Regions from separate parts of the Pseudovibrio sp. W64 genome, predicted to be linked through region 1. Evidence: predicted binding sites of a transcription regulator. Region 1 holds the regulator's gene; each other region holds the start of a gene.

Region 1 (4,284 bases):
TTCCATCATGTGCTGCCACTGGCAATGCCGGGCATCCTGACCGGAACCATCATCGGCATGGCACAGGCACTGGGTGAGACCGCACCACTTCTCATGATCGGCATGGTGGCCTTCATTGTAGACATCCCGGCAAGTCCGGTTGATCCCTCTACCGTGCTGCCCGTGCAGATCTTCATGTGGGCAGACTTCCCGGAGCCTGCTTTCCAGCAGAAAACCTCTGCCGCGATCATGGTGCTGCTCGGCTTCCTGATCTCGATGAATGCAATCGCAATCGTCCTTCGTAAACGTTTTGAGCGCCGCTGGTGATTTGAAAGGCAAGATCATGGCATTGGAAATGACCACAGACACCGAGAGTGCAATGGATACAACAATGAGCGCCCCTCCAGCCGTTTCAGCTGAAGGCGAAACACTCAAGATGCGTGGCCGCGATGTAAAAGTGTTTTACGGCGACAAGCAGGCCCTTCATGGTGTTGATCTGGATGTCCGCAAAAATCAGGTGACCGCGCTGATCGGCCCGTCCGGTTGCGGCAAGTCCACCTTCCTGCGCTGTCTGAACCGCATGAACGACACCATCGACATCTGCCGCGTGCAAGGCGATATTCTCCTCGACAATGACGATGTCTATGACCCGCGCATTGATGTGGTGGAACTGCGGGCCCGTGTTGGCATGGTGTTCCAGAAGCCCAACCCGTTCCCAAAATCAATCTTTGAGAACGTGGCCTACGGCCCACGCATCCATGGTCTGGCACAAGGCAAGTCGGATCTGGAAGATATCGTCGCAAGTTCCCTGCAGCGTGCAGGTTTGTTTGAAGAAGTGAAAGACCGTCTGGACGAGCCAGGCACAGGCCTTTCCGGTGGTCAGCAGCAGCGTTTGTGCATCGCGCGCGCAATCGCTGTGTCTCCGGAAGTGATCCTGATGGATGAGCCGTGTTCTGCGCTCGACCCGATTGCCACCGCGAAAGTGGAAGAGCTGATGGACGAACTGCGCCAGAACTACACCATCGTCATCGTAACCCACTCCATGCAGCAGGCCGCACGTGTATCCCAGCGCACCGCGTTCTTCCATCTGGGTAATCTGGTGGAAGAGGGGCTGACCAACGACATCTTCACCAACCCAAAAGACCAGCGCACGCAGGATTACATCACAGGCCGTTTTGGTTAAAAATAAAAGAGCGGTACTCTAAGGAGATATCCGATGAAAGATCATATTGTCTCTTCCTTCAATGAAGAGCTGAAAGAACTGGCCGGACGTGTCGTTGAAATGGGCGGACTGGCAGAAACCCTGGTTCACGACGCTGTCACTGCACTGCTGAGACAGGACCGCGAACTGGCAACCCGCACCATCGCCGCCGACCAGCGCCTGGACAACATGCAGGCCGAGCTGGAAGAGCTGTGCATCTCCGTGATCGCACGCCGCCAGCCAATGGCAAGCGATCTGCGCGACATCATCGCCGCCATGCGCATCTCCAACGATCTGGAGCGCGTCGGTGACATGGCCAAGAACATCGGCAAGCGGACGCTGGCGATTGAATCTGAGTTCAACAACAAGCAGCTCGCTGTTGGTGTTGAGCACATGTCTGATCTGGCGCTTGAGCAGCTCAAAGCCGTTCTGGATGCCTACACCTCTGGCGATCTTGAGGTTGTCCAGCGCGTACATGTTCGCGATGACGAAGTGGATGCGCTTTATACAAGCCTGTTCCGTCAGCTGCTCACCTACATGATGGAAGACCCGCGCTCCATCACCATGTGCGCGCACTTGTTGTTCTGCGCAAAGAATATTGAGCGCATCGGTGATCATGCAACCAATATCGCAGAAAACATCTACTACATGATCTCCGGAAGCCACCTTCCAACAGATCGTCCAAAGACGGACGAGCTGGCGCAGAGCACAACCGTGTAGAGTGTGTTCACTTATAACGAGCAGAACACACGCAATTGCTTTATAAGAGAAGGTGCAAAGAGAGCACTTTAATATGCCTAAGATACTGATTGTAGAAGACGAAGAACCGCTAAGCCTGCTGCTGCGCTATAACCTTGAAGCAGAGGGCTACACTGTTGACGTGTGCGCAAGAGGAGATGAGGCGGAAGTCCTGCTGCAGGAAAGCCAGCCGGACCTGCTGTTGCTGGACTGGATGCTTCCGGGCCTCTCTGGCATCGAGCTTTGCCGTCGTTTGCGGGCACGCTCAGAAACCGAGCGCATGCCGATTATCATGCTCACAGCGCGCGGTGAAGAATCCGAGCGCATCCGCGGTCTGGCAACCGGGGCCGACGATTATGTCGTCAAACCGTTCTCCGTTCCGGAACTTATGGCCCGTGTTCGTGCGATCTTCCGCCGTGCATTGCCAGAAGTTGTTTCCACAATGCTCAAGTCTGGCGACATTGAGCTCGACCGCGAAACCCACCGCGTGCGCAGAACAGGCCGCGAAATCCACCTCGGCCCCACAGAATACCGCCTGCTGGAGTTCCTCATGAGCGCACCGGGCCGCGTTTACTCCCGTGAACAGCTGCTGGATGGTGTCTGGGGCCATGATGTCTACGTAGATGAGCGCACCGTGGACGTCCACGTAGGCCGCCTGCGCAAAGCCATCAACAAAGGCCGCATGAAAGACCCGATCCGCACCGTTCGCGGCGCCGGATACGCTTTCAACGACCAGTTCGCTGTTGGGTAATTGATCTCTGCTATATGCGCATTGTGAAACTGCATCTCCCTTCCAGAGGTGCAGAATAAAAACAATGCGGATAACAAATGATAATCAAGACGGTTGATCGAGCGACCGCTCATATCTACGACAATCTCTGTCAGGCCTATGAGGCAGAGTTCTCACCTCTCACACACAAACATCCAAACGCGGATGGTTTGTTTGCCAAAGACACGCTCCTTGAAGGCAACATCACCGGCTATCTGGCTTTAAATGATGATATCCCGGCCGGGTTAGCTGCAATCAAGCGGCAAGATCATCACGACTTTGAAGTCTGCGAGTTTTACGTGGTGCCAGTGTTCCGCAGACATAAACTAGGACAGCGTTTTGCCGCTGCGTTGTTTGATCAAATGCCCGGTCACTGGCAGATCAAGCAGATTGAAGGCGCTGATCAGGCCATTGCCTTTTGGCGTTCCGTTATCAGCACTTACACCTCAGGCCAATTTTTGGAAGAAAACTATACGGACCCATACTGGGGCGCCGTCACCCGCCAAACCTTTAAAGCTCACTAGTTCTCAGGCCAGAGCGACAAGCGTCAGATCAGAACGACACGCAAACGGCAAAAAGCCGGGCTTTGGACCCGGCTCAATACGTTGCTTTTTCAGCTCAAATTAGCTTGCGCGGCGGTTGCGGCGGTCGCTGACGGGCTGATAGGCAATGCTGCGGTGATGCGCACAATAAGGTGTGCCTGCATCTGACTGGCGCCCACAGAAATAGAAGTCATCAGAACTCGGATCACCAATCGGCCACTTACAGGTGCGTTCATTCAAAGTCAGGATGGAGGCGCGTTCTGAAACCGGAATAAAGAGATCGGAGGTTGGGACTGGAGAAATTTCTGGTTGGATAGCTTCAATCGGTTCAACTTTAAGGGCGTTGGCACCGGCTATCGTTGGCTGAATTTGTCGGGGACTTGGGGAAGGCGCAACAGCTGCAATCGCTTCAGCCACTGTTGGTTTGGTTGAGGTGACGACCCTTGCCGCTGGGGCAGGTGCCTTTCTCGTTTTGGTTGCACCACCTCCCGATTTGGCGCGACCTGAAAGACCAAGGCGATGAACCTTACCAATCACCGCATTACGGGTTACATTGCCAAGTTCCCCCGCGATTTGACTGGCGCTTAACCCGTCTGCCCAAAGTTTGGTTAGTAACTCTACACGTTCTGCTGTCCAGCTCATTAAAGGGCCCCGTCTTCCTTCAGTGGCGCGCAAAACAGCATTCGCTCAGTTCGGACGCATCCGAAAGTGCCGCTTACCTGAGCGTGTGTGCTTGCAGCGTTCAGTAACTACGAGATGGTGTATAACTCTTGTCACACAGTACTATATGGGCGTTGATACGAGCAATAACCTCAAAGAATTGAGGTGGGGAAGACTCTGGTTTTCCCCAGAATTGCCGTACTACTACTTACCTATAACAGCCTTCTTGTGGTGGGAGAAGATTATCAATCTAAAGAATAGGAGCTGTTTGTTAAACCAAGTTCCACCGCATTCTTTCCAACACAAAGTAAGAGCTGATAGCGTTACCCCGTTGATATTTAATACATATATTTACCACTGAAAAACAACTAGTAAAAAACACTAGTAAACTACAA
Region 2 (4,284 bases), on a different contig from region 1:
GGTCAATCCGTTCGGAAGCTGCTTTAATGTAAGAGTCTTCACGCTCACATCCCACAAAGTGGCGGCCAAGCTTCTTGGCAACAGCACCAGTGGTGCCTGTGCCAAAGAATGGATCAAGGATCACATCGCCCTGGTTTGAAGTGGAGAGCAGCACGCGGTAAAGCAGGCTCTCCGGCTTCTGAGTTGGATGCACTTTGTCGCCGTTGTCGTCCTTCAGGCGTTCGTGACCAGTGCAGATAGGCAGCACCCAGTCAGACCGCATCTGAAGATCGTCGTTAAACGTCTTCATCGCATCGTAGTTAAAGGTCGGCTTGCTCTCTTGTGAAGGGCAGGCCCAGATGAGCGTCTCATGAGCATTAGTAAAACGTTTGCCACGGAAGTTCGGCATCGGGTTTGTTTTCAGCCAAACCACATCATTGTTGATCCAGAACCCAAGGTCCTGCATCACCGCACCAACGCGGAAAATGTTGTGATAAGAGCCAATAACCCAGATGGACCCGTTTGGCTTCAACACGCGGCGAACCGCTTGCAGCCAAGCACGAGTGAACTCATCATAAGCTTTAAAGCTGGAGAACTGATCCCAGTGATCATCGCAGGCATCTACCTTCGAATGATCAGGTCTGTGCAGATCTCCGCCCAGCTGTAGGTTATAAGGGGGATCGGCGAAAACCACATCCACGCTGTTGTCAGGAAGCTTGTTCAAAGCCTCAACACAGTCGCCCTTAATAATTGTATCAAGCCAGTCTGGCTTGGTGGAAATGTGGGGTGCCATCAAGGACACCCCTTCTTTACGCTGTACTCTCATTGCGACGCAACACCTCACGCAATTCATGAGTGCTATGGTTACCCACTATGGTAAACCAGAGGTTAATAGTGGATATCTTTTATTCTTTTAGAATCAACGCTTTATTTACAGATTCGAATATTCGTCTCGAAGTTAACCCTCATTAATATTCGGCCGCAGATTCCCTTGGGGTAGAGGTTTATGAGGAGTTAAAATGGCGAAAATAGAGACCCTAAATATTTTTTTGAGAGTCAAGCTTTTTTGCTGGCTAAAAAGAACAAGGTAAACGCACTGCGGGGACAGCGGGCAAATCGGTTAACGAGTGTGGCAGGGCTTACGCTGCGGACAGCGCAAAAAAAAGCGCGCCATGTAAAGCGCGCTTCCAAATTGCAAATCAGTGCAAGAGAGGGGCTTACTCAATCCCCATGCAATTGGCGTAGAACGTGACTGTCGCTGGCCAGTCAGAAAACACACCGCTCACCTTCACATCCTGTGCCAGCACATCCAGCAGTTCATAAACGCTGCCTTCGCTGGTGATCGCATCATTGATGCTGCGATAATACCAGCCGCCTTTGTTGTGAGAGAGCAGGCCAGAGCGCTCCAGCGTCCAGGTAAAGATCTTGATGCCAGCCTCATTCGCAGCCTTTGCATAAGCCGACGGCACGATCTTCCCGTCATCCAGAGTGACAAGCATCCAGAGAGGAGGGGAGATATAGTTCACGCCCATCTCTTTCAACTCAGCCATGGACGGCTTGAAACTGGTTGGATCAGATGTGTCAAAGCCCTGCATGCGGAAGCGGCCATCAAGGAACACAGCCTGCTTTCCAAACTCAGGCTCATTCTTGATCCAGTACAGCACATCATCCAAAAAGAAGGACTGCGGATAAACGTCAGAAGCCGGAATACCTGCTGCTTTATACTCTTCAATCAGCTTCTGAGCGAAATCTTCCTGAGTGAACCCGTCAAACGGCATCTTCACGCTCGGGCGCTTCAACTCCGGCGTAAATTTAACGCCTTGTTCTTTGAAGAGCTCAATGGACTGAGCATGGGTCATCAAAGTGCCGCCAGCACCAGCTGCCGCATAAAGGTCTGTGCGCCAGTCAGCTGTGCCTTTCAGGAAGTCCTCAACCGTTGTTGCAGCTGGATTAGAGGCGTCCATCTTGCCGGTGAGACCTTGGAACTCCGCCAATGTGATCTCAGAGGTTCTGCACTCTGCCGTTGCTTTCTCGCCATTGGCAGCAGCAGTAAACGGAGCAACACACGTGCTTGCCAGATCAGTCGCGAGGATATCTGTGGTGGTCGCCAGATCATTTTGAGAATGACGGCAGACCAGCTCCTTATCCTTGGTGAAGGTAACATCACATTCCTGCACCCCCGCACCCATCACAGCTGCAGCTTGATAAGACTCTAAAGTATGCTCAGGAAACTGCAGGGGAGCCCCACGGTGCCCGATCGTGAAACTGGAAGCCTTTGCAGGATTGCCGATACAGGCGCGCAACTTATCCTTCAACGGGCTCTCTTGCATCTGCTCAACGAGAAAAGCAGGCCGCGGCCCCAACTGGGCAGCTTGTGCGCTCACAGTAAGGCAGGTGCCAGCCACCAAACCAAGCGCAGCAGTACGAACAAAGTGCATAAAAAGATCCCTCCCGATCATCTGAAGCGTAGTCCTGCAAAGTGCCTCTAGAACTCGCCCATGCAATTTTCAGGATAGTTTTACAGAATAAACTGAAGGAGATAAGGGTAAATATGTAGCTATGAATCTCAATTCTGTGTGCAGAGCTGAAACTGACGCTGCGTGAAAATATCCTCACTCGCTAAAAAATAAACCATATTTGTCCGCAGTTTGTCTTGACCCTGTCGTAAACATCCCTCAGATATATAGTGACACGAAAGAGGAGAAACCGAACGTGTCGACTATATCCGATAGCGACGTTGTGATGGAAAGCCGTTCCATCCGTACGCCTGAGACAATTCCCCCACAATCCTTTAAAGATGCCAGTGAAGCTGTTGCGCACCTGATCTATCTGTTTGATCGGGCGACTGACTTTCTACGTGAGAATTTTAAAGAGGCTGCACAGGGCAGCATGTCGGAAACCCGGGTCAGAGCATTTTACCCGGAACTGCGATTTGAAGTTTCCAGCCACATCCGCGTTGATACGCGCCTGTCCTATGGCTTTGTGGCGAGGCCTGGCAAATACAAAACCACAGTCACCCGGCCTGATCTGTTTAAGAACTACCTGGAACATCAGATTGATCTCCTGATCAAAAACCACGGCCTTGAAGTGGTGATCGCTGAAAGTGATCAGCCGATCCCGCTGCATTTTGCCTTTTATGATGGCGCACACGTGGAAGGCGCTTTGCCATCCAGCGAAGAGCGCCCGCTGCGTGATGTGTTTGATGTGCCGGATCTTGCCGTCATGGATGATGCTATCTCCAATGGCACCTACCGTTCAAAAGATGGCTTTGAGCCGCTGGCGCCGTTTACGGCTCCGCGCGTGGATTACTCCCTGCATCGCTTGCAGCACTACACCGCAACCGCGCCGCGCTATTTCCAGAACTTCGTGCTCTTCACAAACTATCAGTTCTACATTGATGGCTTTGCGCAGATGGCAAAAGAGCTGATCAATGATCCGGAGAGCGGATATGTAGCCTTTGTCGAGCCGGGCAATCTCATCACCTACGCAGGTGATAAAGAGCCGCGCGAAGGTGTGGCCCCGCCGCGCCTGCCACAAATGCCAGCCTATCACCTGCTGCGGGAGGACAACTCCGGTATCACCATGGTGAACATCGGTGTTGGCCCGTCCAACGCAAAAACCATCACCGACCACATTGCAGTGCTTCGCCCACATGCCTGGTTGATGCTCGGCCACTGCGCTGGGCTCAGAAGCAGCCAGCAGCTCGGTGATTACGTACTGGCTCATGGTTATGTACGTGAAGACAAGGTGCTGGATGCTGACCTGCCAACATGGGTTCCAATCCCGCCTCTGGCAGAAGTACAGGTCGCGCTGGAAGATGCCGTTGAAAAGACCACCGGTTACAGCGGCTATGACCTGAAGCGGGTGATGCGCACAGGAACCGTAGCCTCCATCGATAACCGCAACTGGGAACTGCGCGACCACCGCGAGCCGGTGCAGCGTTTCTCCCAGTCCCGTGCGATCGCGCTGGATATGGAATCTGCAACCATCGCTGCCAACGGTTTCCGCTTCCGCGTTCCTTATGGAACCTTGCTCTGCGTATCAGACAAGCCGCTGCATGGGGAATTGAAGCTGCCCGGCATGGCGACAGACTTCTACCGGACGCAAGTGAACCAGCATCTGGAAATTGGTGTGAAGACCATGGAGGTCCTGAGGGAAATGCCGTTGGAACGGCTCCACTCTCGCAAACTCCGCAGCTTCATGGAAACCGCATTCCAATAAGCACCAATCAGCATTTGTAAAAACAAGAAAAGCCGGGCTCAGACCCGGCTTTTTGCTGCGCACTCAAATCACACCGCCGGCCTT
Region 3 (4,284 bases), on a different contig from region 1:
AAACCCAAGGATCGCAGAGGCCCGCACATTCACTTCCAGCCGAAGCAGCGTGTAAGACAAAAAGTTCGGAAGCACCTGAGGCAGAATGCCGAAGCGAATTTGCTCCAACCAGTTGCCACCTACACTGCGAATGCCTTCAGCAGCCTTCAGGTCACAGTTCTCATTCACCTCAGAAAACTGCTTAGCGAGTGCACCAATTGTATGCGTTGTCACCGCAATCACAGCTGCAACCGGACTTGGCCCAAAAATCAGAACCAGCAACAGCGCAATCACAATCTCTGGAAATGCGCGAAAAATATCCATCACCCGGCGCATCGCAGCAACGGCAAGCCGATTGCTCACCAAGTTACGGCTGGCAACGAAACTCAGCGCCCCACCCAGAAAGAATGCCAGAAGAGTTGAGACCAAGGCGATGTTGACGGTCTCGATTAAGTACGGAAGATATTGAAGAACAAGTGCGAAGAGCCCAACCAGCCCTTCCTCATAAGCACCAATGAACAACTCAGCCGGATAATCAAAGAATTTACCCAAGCCGGTCCAAAAGCCACCAGAATTTGCTTGGTCCGCAACAAACAAGCCACCGAAGATGCTCAGGACACAAAGGCCGAGCAGAGAAAGAGTATATAGCGTTCGGCGCCGGGCAACACGCTCATAGGCCTGAGAAATCTCGGCCAGACGGGAAGCTTCGGCAAGCGCCAGATGAGCGGCCACTTCAACATCCTCCAAACAGGGAAATGATGAGAGCCACCACGGCCCCCATAAAGAAAGGGCGCGGTCAGATCCGCGCCCCTTTACTACTCTGAGAATTAGTTAGCTTTTTTTGCTTCGATCTTACGGCGACGCGCTTCAACAATGGTCTTGTAAAAATCGTGGTTCACTTCCACAAAGTCAGCGTACTCACCACCCTGTGCGGAGTAGAAGCACTCGGTGTTATCAGTCACCATAGACTTCAACGAGGCAACAACCTTCTGCTTTACGTCGGATGGAAGCGACTTACGTACAACAAGCGGACCATTAGGGATCAGCGGAGACTGCCAGACCTGAACCAGATCAGACATATCAACCATGCCTTTATCTACCATCTTACGCAGGTTACCAGAGGTGTAGCCCTCTTCCCATTCACCAACACCAGATGCCCAGGTGACACCGCCGTCAACATCGCCATTCAAAACGGCAAGAACGTTCTGCTCGTGTCCACCAGAGAACTGCATAGAGGCAAAGTACTCTTTCAAGTTCAGGCCCATATCGTCAAACGCAACAGAAGGAACCAGATAACCGGAGGTGGAGTTAGGGTCAGCAAAGCCCATCCGCTTGCCCTTCATGTCTTCCAGCGTTTCAATGCCAGAATCTGCACGAGCAACCAAAACAGAATAATAGCCTGTTGCGCCATCTGTCTGCTTGGTGGTCAGCACTGGCTCAACTGCATCAGGAGCTGACAGGTAAACAGCAGAGTAACCGGAAGCGCCAAGCTCGGCATAATCCAGGTTACCACCCTTCAGGCCTTCAATAGTGCCAGCATAATCAGCTGCCGGGAAAAGCTTGACAGGAACACCCAGCAGCTTTTCAAAACGGTCAACCAGACACTGGTTGGAACGAAGACGATCCGCCTCATTCTCACCACCAAGAATACCAATGCGGAATTCAGTGATTTTCTCTTCAGCCAGAGCCATAGGCGCAGCAAGAAGGGTTGTGCTAACAGCAAGAGCTGCAGCGACTTTACCGATGATTTTCATCAGAGCACTCCAATATCAGAATATAAATCTAAACCCGCTGCTATTCGGCAGCAGAGACAACAGGCGAAGCATCGCCTTTCGCCAGTTCCAGGGCAGCGATTTTTGCACCTTCGCTACCCAGAGAAGTTGAGGTCATCCCCTCCTCAAAACTGTCGTCAGCACCGTAGATCTCACGGGCTACTGCGGTAGAAAGCTCATCCGGTTTCCCATCAAAAACAATCTCACCATCACGCATGCCAATCACGCGGTCACAGTAATTACGGGCAGTATCAAGAGTATGGAGATTACAAATAACTGTCAGGCCATCTTCCGTGTTGATCGCCTTAAGAGCGTCCATCACCACCTGCGCATTCATCGGATCCAGCGAAGCAATCGGCTCATCGGCCAAAAGCATTTTCGGTTCCTGCATAAGAGCACGAGCAATCGCAACACGCTGTTGCTGACCACCAGAAAGATTTTCCGCCCTTTTCAAAGCCGTTTCAGCAATACCAAGTCTTTCAAGTTTCAGCAGAGCCTGAACCCGCTCTTCACGAGTGAACAGCTTGAGCATGCTGGAAACTGTTCCATGCGCATTCAGGCGACCCAACATAACGTTGGTTAAAACATCAAGGCGAGGAACCAGGTTGAACTGCTGAAAGATCATCGCGCAATCACGCTGCCAGCGGCGCTTATACGCCCCCTGCAAGGCAAGCACATCAACACCATCAACAAGGACACGCCCGTCGGTTGCCGGGGTAAGTCTGTTGATCATCCGCAGCAACGTGGATTTACCCGCACCAGAACGACCAATAATGCCGATCATCTGAGGCTTCTCAACAATGAAGCTCGCCCCTTTGACAGCAACATGCGCGCCAAATTCTTTTCTAACGCTTTCAAACTGGATCAAGAGCTCAACCCCGGTACCTATTAAAATTTAACGTAATAGGCACACGCGATTGTTACAGCGAAATGACGCTCACTTACAAAGCAACCCCGTCAAAAAACCGTCACACCCCACCTCCCCCACATAGCTGGCAAAACGAGCATTACATTACGTTTCTATGACAGAAGGAAAAGCCAACCGGCTTTCAAACCAAGGTGTCGAAACTCTGCTTTTCAGGGAATCAAAAACCATCGATTGAACGCTAAGCACTCTAAATACTCAGTAGGGCTGAACACCTAACTTCTGAAAGCATCGACATTTAAAAAGCAAATGGGCGGTACTGTTAGGTACCGCCCATTCGAATATAAATTAGTGCTGTTTGCCAGCTGCTAGGTCTAAGGCCGCTATCCTGCGATTAGACCCTAGAAGTGAACTGACTTCGCAGCAGCAGGTTTCTGGAGTGGTGGGGCGAACTTGGTGAGGTCGATGCCTTCCACTGCTGCCTTGTACTCATCCATGTTTGGAGTTCTGCCGAGGATTGCGGAAAGAACAACAACCGGAGTGGACGCCAGCAGGGATTCACCCTTCTTCTCAGAGGAATCTTCTACCACACGGCCCTGGAACAGGCGGGTAGAGGTTGCCAGAACGGTATCACCCTTAGCAGCCTTCTCCTGGTTACCCATGCAAAGGTTACAGCCAGGACGCTCCAGGTACATAATGTTTTCGTATTCGGTACGTGCTTTTGCTTTTGGCAGTGCATCATCGAATTCGAAACCGGAGTACTTCTGCAAGATCTCCCAGTCGCCTTCTGCCTTCAGCTCATCAATAATGTTGTAGGTTGGCGCTGCAACAACAAGCGGAGCATTGAACTCGACCTTACCGCCGTCTTTCTCAAGGTTCTTGAGCATCTGAGCAACAATCTTCATGTCGCCTTTGTGCACCATGCAGGAACCAACGAAGCCCAGATCAACCTTCTTGTCACCACCGTAGTAGGAAACAGGACGGATGGTGTCGTGGGTGTAACGCTTGGAAACGTCATCATTGTTTACGTCAGGATCAGCGATCATTGGCTCATCGATCTGGTCCAGATCGACAACAACCTCAGCAAAGTACTTCGCGTTGTCATCAGGTGTCAGCGCAGCTTTCTCGCCAGACTTGATTTCTGCAATGCGTTTGTCTGCTTTATCGATCAGGCCTTGAAGAACTTTGGCATCATTTTCCATGCCTTTGTCGATCATGATCTGAATGCGGCTCTTCGCAATCTCAAGTGATTCAACCAGAGTGTCATCCTGAGAAATACAGATGGAAGCTTTTGCCTTCATCTCAGCAGTCCAGTCAGTGAACGTGAACGCCTGGTCAGCAAGCAAGGTTCCGATGTGAACCTCAATAATGCGACCCTGGAAGACGTTATCGCCAAACTGCTTCAGCATCTGAGACTGTGTTGCATGCACCACATCGCGGAAATCCATGTGGTTTTTCATGGTGCCTTTGAAAGTCACCTTCACAGATTCAGGGATCGGCATGGTGGCTTCACCAGTTGCCAGTGCCAGCGCCACGGTGCCGGAATCTGCACCAAACGCAACGCCTTTGGACATACGGGTGTGGCTATCGCCACCGATAATGATCGCCCAATCATCAATGGTGATGTCGTTCAACACCTTATGGATCACGTCTGTCATGGCGTGGTAG

Evidence for each region. Region 1 encodes PhoB, which activates phosphate uptake and scavenging genes when phosphate is short. Its sites were predicted from a motif close to TGTCATNNANCTGTCAT; they were not measured.
Region 2: the regulator PhoB is predicted to act here: its motif matches at 2,629-2,645, upstream of PsW64_RS01120 (glycerophosphodiester phosphodiesterase family protein).
Region 3: the regulator PhoB is predicted to act here: its motif matches at 2,763-2,779, upstream of phnC (phosphonate ABC transporter ATP-binding protein).

Annotation. Positions count from the first base shown of each region.
Region 1 covers NZ_LMCI01000001.1:119,571-123,854, reverse strand. Annotated here, with positions in the region: gene pstA (phosphate ABC transporter permease PstA) at 1-306, shown strand, start outside; gene pstB (phosphate ABC transporter ATP-binding protein PstB) at 371-1,162, shown strand; gene phoU (phosphate signaling complex protein PhoU) at 1,196-1,900, shown strand; gene phoB (phosphate regulon transcriptional regulator PhoB) at 1,974-2,669, shown strand; gene PsW64_RS00600 (GNAT family N-acetyltransferase) at 2,747-3,211, shown strand; gene PsW64_RS00595 (GcrA family cell cycle regulator) at 3,311-3,871, opposite strand.
Region 2 covers NZ_LMCI01000002.1:60,882-65,165, reverse strand. Annotated here, with positions in the region: gene PsW64_RS01125 (site-specific DNA-methyltransferase) at 1-772, opposite strand, end outside; gene PsW64_RS01120 (glycerophosphodiester phosphodiesterase family protein) at 1,197-2,417, opposite strand; gene PsW64_RS01115 (AMP nucleosidase) at 2,722-4,200, shown strand; gene mutY (A/G-specific adenine glycosylase) at 4,264-4,284, opposite strand, start outside.
Region 3 covers NZ_LMCI01000043.1:317,960-322,243, forward strand. Annotated here, with positions in the region: gene phnE (phosphonate ABC transporter, permease protein PhnE) at 1-711, opposite strand, end outside; gene phnD (phosphonate ABC transporter substrate-binding protein) at 807-1,733, opposite strand; gene phnC (phosphonate ABC transporter ATP-binding protein) at 1,774-2,619, opposite strand; gene PsW64_RS25555 (bifunctional aconitate hydratase 2/2-methylisocitrate dehydratase) at 3,018-4,284, opposite strand, start outside.